Regions from separate parts of the Paenibacillus sp. VT-400 genome, predicted to be linked through region 1. Evidence: predicted binding sites of a transcription regulator. Region 1 holds the regulator's gene; each other region holds the start of a gene.
What was found. Region 1 encodes NrdR, which represses ribonucleotide reductase genes. Its sites were predicted from a motif close to AACACNATATATNGTGTT; they were not measured.
Positions count from the first base shown of each region.

Region 2: EL84_RS16650 (adenosylcobalamin-dependent ribonucleoside-diphosphate reductase) is a predicted target of NrdR. The motif match lies at 1,687-1,704, and genes of this name have one in related genera.
Region 3: EL84_RS03845 (anaerobic ribonucleoside triphosphate reductase) is a predicted target of NrdR. The motif match lies at 1,954-1,971, and genes of this name have one in related genera.

Region 1 covers NZ_LELF01000067.1:1,147,849-1,151,133, forward strand. The annotation lists gene coaE (dephospho-CoA kinase) at 1-292, shown strand, start outside; gene EL84_RS15945 (lytic transglycosylase domain-containing protein) at 289-852, shown strand; gene EL84_RS15950 (alpha/beta-type small acid-soluble spore protein) at 934-1,155, opposite strand; gene nrdR (transcriptional regulator NrdR) at 1,272-1,739, shown strand; tRNA gene EL84_RS15960 (tRNA-Ala) at 1,925-1,997, shown strand; gene EL84_RS15965 (S-layer homology domain-containing protein) at 2,246-3,285, opposite strand, start outside.
Region 2 covers NZ_LELF01000067.1:1,302,358-1,305,642, forward strand. The annotation lists gene EL84_RS16645 (DEAD/DEAH box helicase) at 1-1,272, opposite strand, end outside; gene EL84_RS16650 (adenosylcobalamin-dependent ribonucleoside-diphosphate reductase) at 1,766-3,285, shown strand, end outside.
Region 3 covers NZ_LELF01000047.1:324,691-327,975, reverse strand. The annotation lists gene EL84_RS03845 (anaerobic ribonucleoside triphosphate reductase) at 1-1,906, opposite strand, end outside; gene EL84_RS30685 (histidine kinase dimerization/phospho-acceptor domain-containing protein) at 2,388-3,285, shown strand, end outside.

The DNA.
Region 1 (3,285 bases):
GTTGCAATATCCGGATAAACTTGTGGTATCTGATATTCCTTTGCTCTACGAATCAGGTCTGGAGGACGGTTTCGAGGAAGTCATGGTTGTATATGTCCCGAGATCGGTGCAACGAGATCGCTTGATAAGTCGGGATGGAATGACTGCAGCACAGGCTGAGGCTCGAATGGATGTACAGATGGATATTGAGCGCAAAAAACAGCTGGCAGACATTGTCATCGATAACAGCGGCTTATGGCCTGCGACGGAGCAGCAAATTGACTCATATCTACAGCGTAAGGGTTTGTTATGAGAATATTGCGTAAGAAACGTGTATTGCTGTTGATGTTTGTTTCCTTTGTACTGGTGTTATTTCTGAATACAAACTGGATGGCATGGTTCTATCCCATACATTATAAGGAAGAGATCCGTGCCCAATCTCAGAGTTATGAGGTTGATCCGTTTCTGATTGCTTCCATTATCAAGGTGGAGACTAATTTTAAGACAAGCAAGGAATCCAAACGAGGTGCCATTGGGCTCATGCAACTGATGCCGGACACGGCGAATTGGATACTGGAACAAGCCAAAATTCCCGACACTTCGCTGGAGGAATTAAAGCACGAGCCAGAACGAAATATTCAATTAGGCACATGGTATCTGCGGAATCTGTCTGATCAATTCGATGGCAATGAAGCAGTTATGATCGCTGCCTATAATGCGGGACCAGGCAAAGTAAACAGTTGGCTTAGAGATGGTGTATGGGATGGCTCGTTCGATACAGTGAAAGATATTCCGTTTGGTGAGACGCGTCACTATGTACAAAGAGTCATTTACTATTATAATCAGTATGTAAAGATCTATAATACGTTCTAGTATATAAGTAGAAGCACAGAGCAGGCCGGTTATTCACCGGCCGCTCCATGCTCCTCTGTGTAGCGTATTACGATGCAGATATTATTGGTATTGACCTGCCAATTGCTGTTCTGCAATTGTTACCAGACGCTTCGTGATGTATCCACCGATCGAACCGTTCTCGTAAGAAGTCATGTTACCTTGGTATCCGTCTTGTGGGATGCTGATTCCGAGTTCTTGAGCAACTTCATATTTCATTTGCTCGAGTGCTGCGGAAGCTTTAGTTACCACCAAGTTGTTGGAGTTACCATTGCTTTGTGCCATTGCTGTTCACCTCCTCGCGGGTTGGTAAAAGTATTATGTGTCGGCAATGCGTTTTTCATTACAAAATCAGTACAGGGAATATGTGGTAAAAAGTAAAACGTGGGAAGTGATCTGTTTTGAAGTGTCCTTATTGCGGTTATATGGGTACCAAAGTGCTTGATTCGCGTCCGGCCAACGAAGCAAAATCCATTCGTCGTCGCCGTGAGTGTGAGCAGTGTGCCCGAAGATTTACAACGTTTGAGATGATTGAGGAGACTCCACTGATCGTCATTAAGAAAGATGGCAGTCGTGAAGAGTTCAGCCGGGACAAAATTCTCCGCGGGCTCATTCGTGCCTGTGAGAAACGTCCAGTCTCCGTAGAGACCCTGGAGATGATGGTATCTGAAGTGGAGAAATCTCTGCGTAATACAGCCGATGCTGAAGTTGAGAGTCGCCAGATTGGTGAGCTGTTGATGGAACAGTTGTTTCCAGTCGATGAAGTGGCGTATGTCCGTTTTGCGTCGGTATACCGCCAGTTCAAAGATATCAATATGTTCATGAAAGAACTGAAATCCCTGTTGTCCAAAGACGATCTGGAGGATTAGTGAAGTTGGTAAAGGGAGAAGAGCAGTCTGGAGTTCCAGTCCGTGTGTACCAGAGAAATCGGTTGTTCTTCTCCAATCACTTTGGATCTTGAAAAAGTGATTGACAGCGAAAGCTGGATTTTATATGATATAGGAGTCGCCTGTGGAACGTAGCAGTGCTGGACAAGTTATCTATTTCATATCCTGGGGCCTTAGCTCAGCTGGGAGAGCGCATCGCTGGCAGCGATGAGGTCAGGGGTTCGATCCCCCTAGGCTCCATAATCAAGAATGCCATCACATTATTGTGATGGCGTTTTTTTGTGCGTGAAATAAATCAGAACATGCATTAATTAATTATAATTTTTGGAATTAGTGACGAGCCTGTTGACGAATATTCTAGATGCAAAAATAGAGGTTTTAAAGTCCTGACTGTGGAGTTGTCAAAAAAAGTACAGTTTCAAAACAAGGAGACCCTTCCGGCTGGATATTGTCCAACCGGAAGGGTCTGCATTTATCTGTATACGCTTTCAGTTAGCCAGATATTCGACGAATCTTACAAAGATCGTGGCTACTTCGGCGCGGGTGGCGGTGGCTTTGGGAGCAAAGAAGTTGTCCGGCTTGCCTACTACAATGCCGATGTCCCGCAGTGCCTGAACGGCCTCCAACGCCCATGAGCTGATCTCACTCTCGTCCGTGAAGGGCTTAGAGTGGCTTTCAGGGAGCTCATAGCCTTTGTACTTCATGTAGTTGTACAGTATCACCAGCATCTGCTCGCGCGTCATCGGTGAATTGGGGTCAAACAGGTCTGCGTTTTTACCGTTAACTATGCCTTTTTCGGCCGCCCACTCGGCTGCCGCGGTGTACCATTGTCCGTCCGTCACGTCGTTAAAGCGGGAACTCGTGTAACTGGAGAGGTTTACGTTCTCAAGATTAGACAGTACCTGCACGAACATTGCACGCGTCATTGCGGTTCCCGGTGAGAACGTCGTGGACGTTGTGCCGTTGAAAAGATCGTATGTGTAGGCGAAATTTATATAGCTGTAGAACCAGTCGTCCATGTTGGCATCCCTGAAAGGATTGCCCGATATCACGAGGAAGCCCAGTGGGGTGGCGTCATCAAATGCCAGCTCCGTACCCTCACGGATGTTCAGCGACATGCCGTTATCTAAGCTAACTTTTGCGCCGCTCGGTCCTACCACAACCGCTCCGCCGCTCCGTATCTTCGATCCGCCGTGAATATCCACACGGTTGCCGTTGGGCAGGGTCACATGCGCGTCTTTGCCGCCTACTGTAACCGTACCGTCGCTCGCTATCGTCGATCCTCCCGAAATGGTCACTGTGCTGTTGTCGCCGGGTAGTATCACTTCGGCGCTCTTGTCTGCCGGAATGGTTAACTTACCGTTTGAGTCTATCGATGTGCCTTCGGGTACCTTAATCTTCGTCCCGCCTTTGGTCGCAATCTCGCCGCCACCGGGAAGGGTGGTGTTGCCGTTTTTGTCTGTGATCGCGGGTTTATCCTTCGGTGTATTCACTGTGTAGGTCGACTTCAACGTTCCAGCGTCTGTCC
Region 2 (3,285 bases), 150 kb from region 1:
ATTCATGCCACCCCGATAGGGTACAGCCGTAAGCCCATTGTTGCGGAAATAGTTTAGCAGATACTCCTGCGTGGCCCGGTATTCAGTGAAGATAATTACTTTTTCATTCATGTTCCGAACCAGTTCCATCGTTTTCTCCGCTTTGGTATTCTCCTTGATCGCTTTAATATGGGCAACGAGTTCCCAAATCTTGTCCCGAAGGGGAGAGTCCAGCGGAAGTTTCTTCGACAGATTAACCAGCGTCACGAATACAGCATCCCGACTGCTGCACACTTCACGCTGCAATGTAACAAGGGAGAGCATGCTGCTCAGGTTGCCGCCAGCTTCCTGGTACTGGTCTTTAACAAAGGAAGTCACGCCATCATAAAGCGCTTGTTCTTCGGACGATAGTTGCAGATTCACGTTGGAGACATTCCGTTTGGTAAATTGAACAGGGCCTTCGCCGCGGCGGTTACGAATCATGACTTTGGATAACTCGTTCTTAAGCTGTTCCTGATTTTTCGGAACCCGTTTGTCAACAACAAAGTTGGCTGCAAAGTCACCCTGACGACCCAGTTGACCGGGCTTCAGCAGGTTGATCAGATTGAACAATTCACTCATATCGTTCTGCACAGGTGTAGCTGTAAGCAGCAGACAATACTTTTTGCGCAATTTCAGCATGAATTGATAGTTGGTTGTTTTCTTGTTTTTGAGTTTATGAGCCTCGTCAATAATAATCATGTCGTAGTCGGTATTCAGCAGCATATCTTTATGCGGGTTACGTTTGGCTGTATCCATGGAAGCAACAACCACTTCATTCTGCCAGGAATAGGCCTTTTTCTGGGCAATAGCAGGGATGCCAAATTTTGAATTCAACTCCCGTACCCATTGCAGTACAAGAGAGGCAGGCACGAGAATGAGTACCTTGGATACGAGACCTCGAACCATATATTCTTTCAGAATGAGACCGGCTTCAATGGTTTTGCCAAGACCCACCTCATCGGCGAGAATGGCCCGGCCTGACATTTCAAATAATACTCTGCGAGCAGTGTCCATCTGGTGAGGGAGTGGAGTGAGGCCTTGTAGATGCTTGAGACATTGGATCTCGTCAAAATTGGGAATCAGGTTGGTCTCTTCGGCTTGAATGCCCAGTTGGAAGAGTCGATAATCCCCCCAAGGACCTCCTTTATCCAGTCGTGATTCCAATTGATTAATCCAGGTCCGATCAAATTCCAAAGGAACGGGCAGCTCAGCTACAGGTTGATTCATGTGGTGCGGGTTTTTCCGGTTCATGGTGTTTCCTCCCCTGCCATACGTGATGACGTTTTATTCGTAGGTAATAGTATGGACGAATGAGAGTCAGTTCATAACTATGTGGGTTCAAATAAGGAATATTTACACTTGTCACTCCGATGACAGAATAACCTTCCAATCGCTGTTATCCCCAGATTTTTTTTGATTCCCTTGTCCAAAGGGGGAAAACCCGGGGATAGCGTATGCTTTCGATGCAGCTTTCTTTCAGAAAGCTTTTAGGCCAACGCTTCGCTTCTTCAGGTTATTTCTGTCCTCTCCGTTCTTGTGTAAAAAGTTTAGTTGAACCAATGTGAACTACAGTTTATTTACAAGAAGCTTGTCCGAGTATATGAAGATGGATTATGATAAAAGTCATATGGAAAATCAATATATGGTGTATTATACTGAATTTATATCACTATATGTGGTGTCTCATCATAATTTACTCATATAGTGAACATGGAGCTTTATACCGGGGAGGTTGAATGTAGCGATGAAATCGAACCAACGATCGTACCAATTAGAAGGACTTAGCGAAAAAATATTTCTGGACCGATACGCTTGGAAGGACGCTGATTCGAATCATGCCAAGGTCGGAGATGTGGTATTGGTATTAACGAAGGATGATCCGAAGTTCCCAACCAAGGAAGTGGGCGAAATCATAGAACGTCAGGGTCAGCTTGTACAGGTAAGGACTCGAAGCGGAGAGATGATTGAGACAAGTGTGGAGAAATTGACACTCAACATAGAAAAAACACCGGAAGAAATGTGGGACCGTCTTGCCAAAGCGATGGCTTCTGTCGAATCCACAGCCGATCAGCGGGCAACGTGGGAGTCCAAGTTCCGCTCTGTGTTGGAAGATTGGAAGTTAGTACCCGGAGGCCGCATTGCTGCGGGTGCGGGGGCAAGCGACGAGTTGACACTCTTCAATTGTTATGTCATTCCGTCTCCGCAAGACAGTCGGGGTGGAATCATGAAGACTTTGACCGAGATGACGGAGATTATGGCACGTGGGGGAGGTGTTGGCATTAATTTGTCCTCTTTGCGTCCTCGCCGAGCGGTGGTGAAAGGTGTCAACGGATCATCCAGCGGTTCCGTATCGTGGGGCGGATTGTTCAGTTATACGACTGGACTGATTGAACAGGGCGGAAGCCGCCGGGGTGCGCTCATGCTGATGATGAATGACTGGCATCCGGATGTGCTTGATTTTATTACCGTGAAACAAACGATGGGGCAGGTGACCAATGCCAATCTGTCTGTATGTGTGAGCAACGCATTTATGGAGGCTGTCAAGCAGGACGGAGATTGGGACTTGGTTTTCCCCGATACGAACGATCCGGACTACGACATCGAGTGGAACGGGGATATGCAGCAATGGAAAGCCGCAGGTCATTCGGTGGTGCACTATCGTACACTGAAGGCGCGCGAAATCTGGCATACCATTATTGAATCAGCCTGGAAATCGGCAGAGCCTGGTGTGGTATTCATGGAGTACTATAACCAGATGTCCAACAGCTGGTACTTCAATCCGATTATCTGTACTAATCCGTGCGCGGAACAGGGTCTGCCTGCCTGGGGTGTATGTAATCTGTCTGCGATCAATCTGTCCAAATTCTACGATGAAACAAATCATGATGTGGCATGGGATGAACTGGCGGAAACCACTCGTATCTCGGCTAGATTTTTGGATAATGTCATCGATGCAACACCATATCATTTTGAGGAAAATAGACTGAATCAGCAGCGTGAACGCCGGGTTGGGCTTGGCACAATGGGACTGGCAGAGCTGATGATTAAGCTGCGTATTCGATACGGCAGTCCTGAATCTCTTGTTTTTCTGGATAAACTGTATGGATTCATGGCGAAGGAGGCCTATCTGGCATCGGCAGAGATTGCAGCAGAGAAGGGAGCTTTTCCAGCTTTCGAAGCTGAACCGTATTTACAGAGTGGATTCATGAAAAACATGGTTGCGACGTACCCTGAAGTGGGAGAGGCCATTCGTAAACAGGGCAT
Region 3 (3,285 bases), on a different contig from region 1:
CTTTGTAATCTCCGGTCAGATAGCCAGTTACGCGGCGTAACCGCTGGAAGTGTACATGGTTCTCATGGGCTTCACAGCTTGGGCATACATCCCCAATGACGCCTTCATAACCACATGCAGGGCAGCGATCAATTGGATGATTAATGGAGAAATAACCGATATCCTGCGCCAGTGCATACTGTACGATCCGCAGGAAAGCTGCGGTGTTGGCCCGAACGTTTCCGTCAAGCTCCACATAGGAGATTGCACCCGCGTTACATAACGTATGGAACGGTGCCTCCAGTTCAATCTTCCGATATGCTGGAAGCGTGTGGTAGACCGGGATATGGAATGAATTCGTATAATACTCCCGATCATTCACTCCGGGAATAATGCCATAACGCTCTCTGTCGATCTTCGTGAATTTGCCGGACAACCCTTCAGCAGGTGTGGCAAACAGGGTGATATTCAAGTTATGCTGCTCGCTCATCCGGTCACAGAACTCTCTCATGGTCCGAATAATGTTGAGCGCTTCGCGATGTACATGAGGGTCCTGCCCATGATGGCGCCCATAGAGAGCTGTCATACATTCCGCGAGACCGATAAAACCAAGAGATAATGTTCCATGCTTTAAAAGCTCGGCAACCGGCTCGTTCGGGCCAAGCTGTTCTCCACCTTCCCATACACCCTCCCGCATCATGAAGTCCGATGCCTTGGCAGGCTGCAATGTCTGAATTCGGTAGCGGTGCAGCAGGCCGGAAGCGGCATTATGCATAACTGACTCCAAAGCAGTATAGAATCCGGCTCGGTCAGCGACAGCTCTTGCACCTTGGCAGATGCCAAACCGGATGCCGAGCTTCACGAGGTTAATGGTGTTGAAGGACAGATTACCTTTACCACTTTGACGATTGCGACCAAACCGGTCAGCCAGTGTACGTGTGCGGCATCCCATAGTTGCAATGATCGTATCCGGATCTTCCGGATGATAGAAAGGCAGATTGAAAGAGGCATCCACATTGACAAAGTTAGGATACATCCGCCGGGATGAACAGGTGACTGCGAGCCGGAACAGATCATAGTTCGGCTCTCCTTGAGCCTGATTGATCCCCTGTTTACATTGGAAAATATGTTGAGGGAACACGGGAGTCTCCCCGTTGCCCAGGCCACGAATGGTTGCTTCCAGCAACGAGCGTGATACCAACCGTCCTTCCGCAGAAGTACATAATCCATAGTTCAGTGAAGTAAATGGAATCTGACCACCCGCCCGGCTGCTCATCGTATTCAGGTTATGAATCAGTGATTCAGCAGCTTGTCCTGTCTCCAATTCAGTCTCTTCATAGGCGAAGGCATATGCCCGCGGACATTGATTCTTCGCTTCGATGCTATCCAGATGAAGCTGTTCATCCCCGATCAGAACATTTTCACCAAAGAGCCGTTGCCCTTTGCGGTAGTGTTTGCGGAATGACCGCTGTACATAAGGGGCCAGATCCCAGTCAATTTTATTGGCCGATACACCGCCATATTGACTGTTCTGCTGGGATTGGAAGATGATCGCAACCAGAGCCATGGCAGACATGATCGTCTGAGGTGTGCGAACCGATCCGTTACCTGTGTTGAAACCCGCAGCAAGGAGACGGTCAAACGGGATAAAGATACAGTTGGTCGTTCCAAGTGCATACTGATCCAGATCGTGTACATACAGATCCCCATTCTCCACAGCTTGGGCAAGCTCTTCCGGCAACACATGACGCAGAGCATGCCACTTGGCGGTCTCCGAACCGAGCCTGCTCATCTTACCACTGAAGGAATCCCCGTTCAGATTCGCATTTTCCCTCAGCGTATCGGCGTCTTCTGCGCCAATAATTCGTCTTCCCAGGTCGGATAATAGATCGGATGCCGGTGGGGTGGCATACTCAAGCATGTTCATGTAAGGTTCCTCCTAAAATGATTTTGGTTATCATTCAATTCACGTTAAATACTATATGTAGATTTGTCTTATCCATTTATAAACTATATGTGGTTTTTTGGGTGTGATAATGATCACACAGCTTACTGAACAAAGTGGACTTTCCTTTAATTGCTGCGGATAAAGGTTCCCAAAGTCTGAGCGGAAGCGTATAATTTCTAGTTATTCTGCAAGTATAATATCCGAAGTCGGACAAGATGGACTTTAATCAAGCTGAAAAGGCGAGTTGCAATGAATTCGCGGTCGTTAAACCATCCGTTTAAGACCTGCTTTTGTCCACAAATGGGCAATAGGCAGGGAGTATGATTCTCTTATACTTCTACGGTGTTAATCATATAAGTATAGATTGTGACAGCTATTCGGATTTTTGATGACCCCTGTACGTGATTAAACATTCTGAAATACAGATTTGAAAGTGCAGCTAAGATAAGAGGGGTGAATCATGGGGACGGCAGAAGGCATTACAAGAGGCTTCTATGAAGATATAAAGGAAGCTGCGGCCCACATCGTAGACGTATTAAGTGGTATATTGAAGGTCAATACCATCTTTGTTGCCACGAATGACGGGGTGACCAATGTCATTTTGGAGGCCTTTAATCGTACGGAAGAGTTAGTTGTTAAAGGCAGTGCACTTCCATTTACGGATTCATATTGCAGCCTGGTATTAAGAGACAACGGTAGCGTTCTTACGATCCCGGATACATGTGAACATCCGATGACACGATCCATGGGCGTTACGAGCGGACTTGGCAATCGCTTCTTCGTGGGCGTGCCTATTATGAGAAGATCGGGCGAAACATTTGGCACCATCTGTCTGATGGATGATCCTGGTTATGTGATCAGCGAAACCGATATGAAGACACTGAAGGCAATGGCTGTATTCCTGGGTTATGTTGTTGATCTGGAAAGCACGTTGCATGTTCAGGAGCAGAAATTGAGTGATTCGGAACAAATGCAAGAACAGCTCCAGGCAGAGAAAGAACGTGCCGAATCTGAGGCTATGACCAAAACACAGATGTTGAAGCTAATGAGTCACGAGATTCGCAATCCTTTGAACGGTATTTTGGGACTGACAGATCTGATGCGCACACCGGATATGCCTGAGGAGCAGTCCGAATATGTGAACATGATTGAGACAAGCGGCAATATTCTGCTTTCCTTGCTGAATAATATGATGAATTTCAACATTAATGAAGCAGGTAAAACGGTTATACATGATGATCCGTTTGATCTGGTAGGCACCATTGAGAATACCGTGTATCTCTATGCCGGGATTGCGACGGGCAAGAACATTGAGCTGGGATTAAATCTTGAACTGAATGTATCTCAAGTGTTCGTTG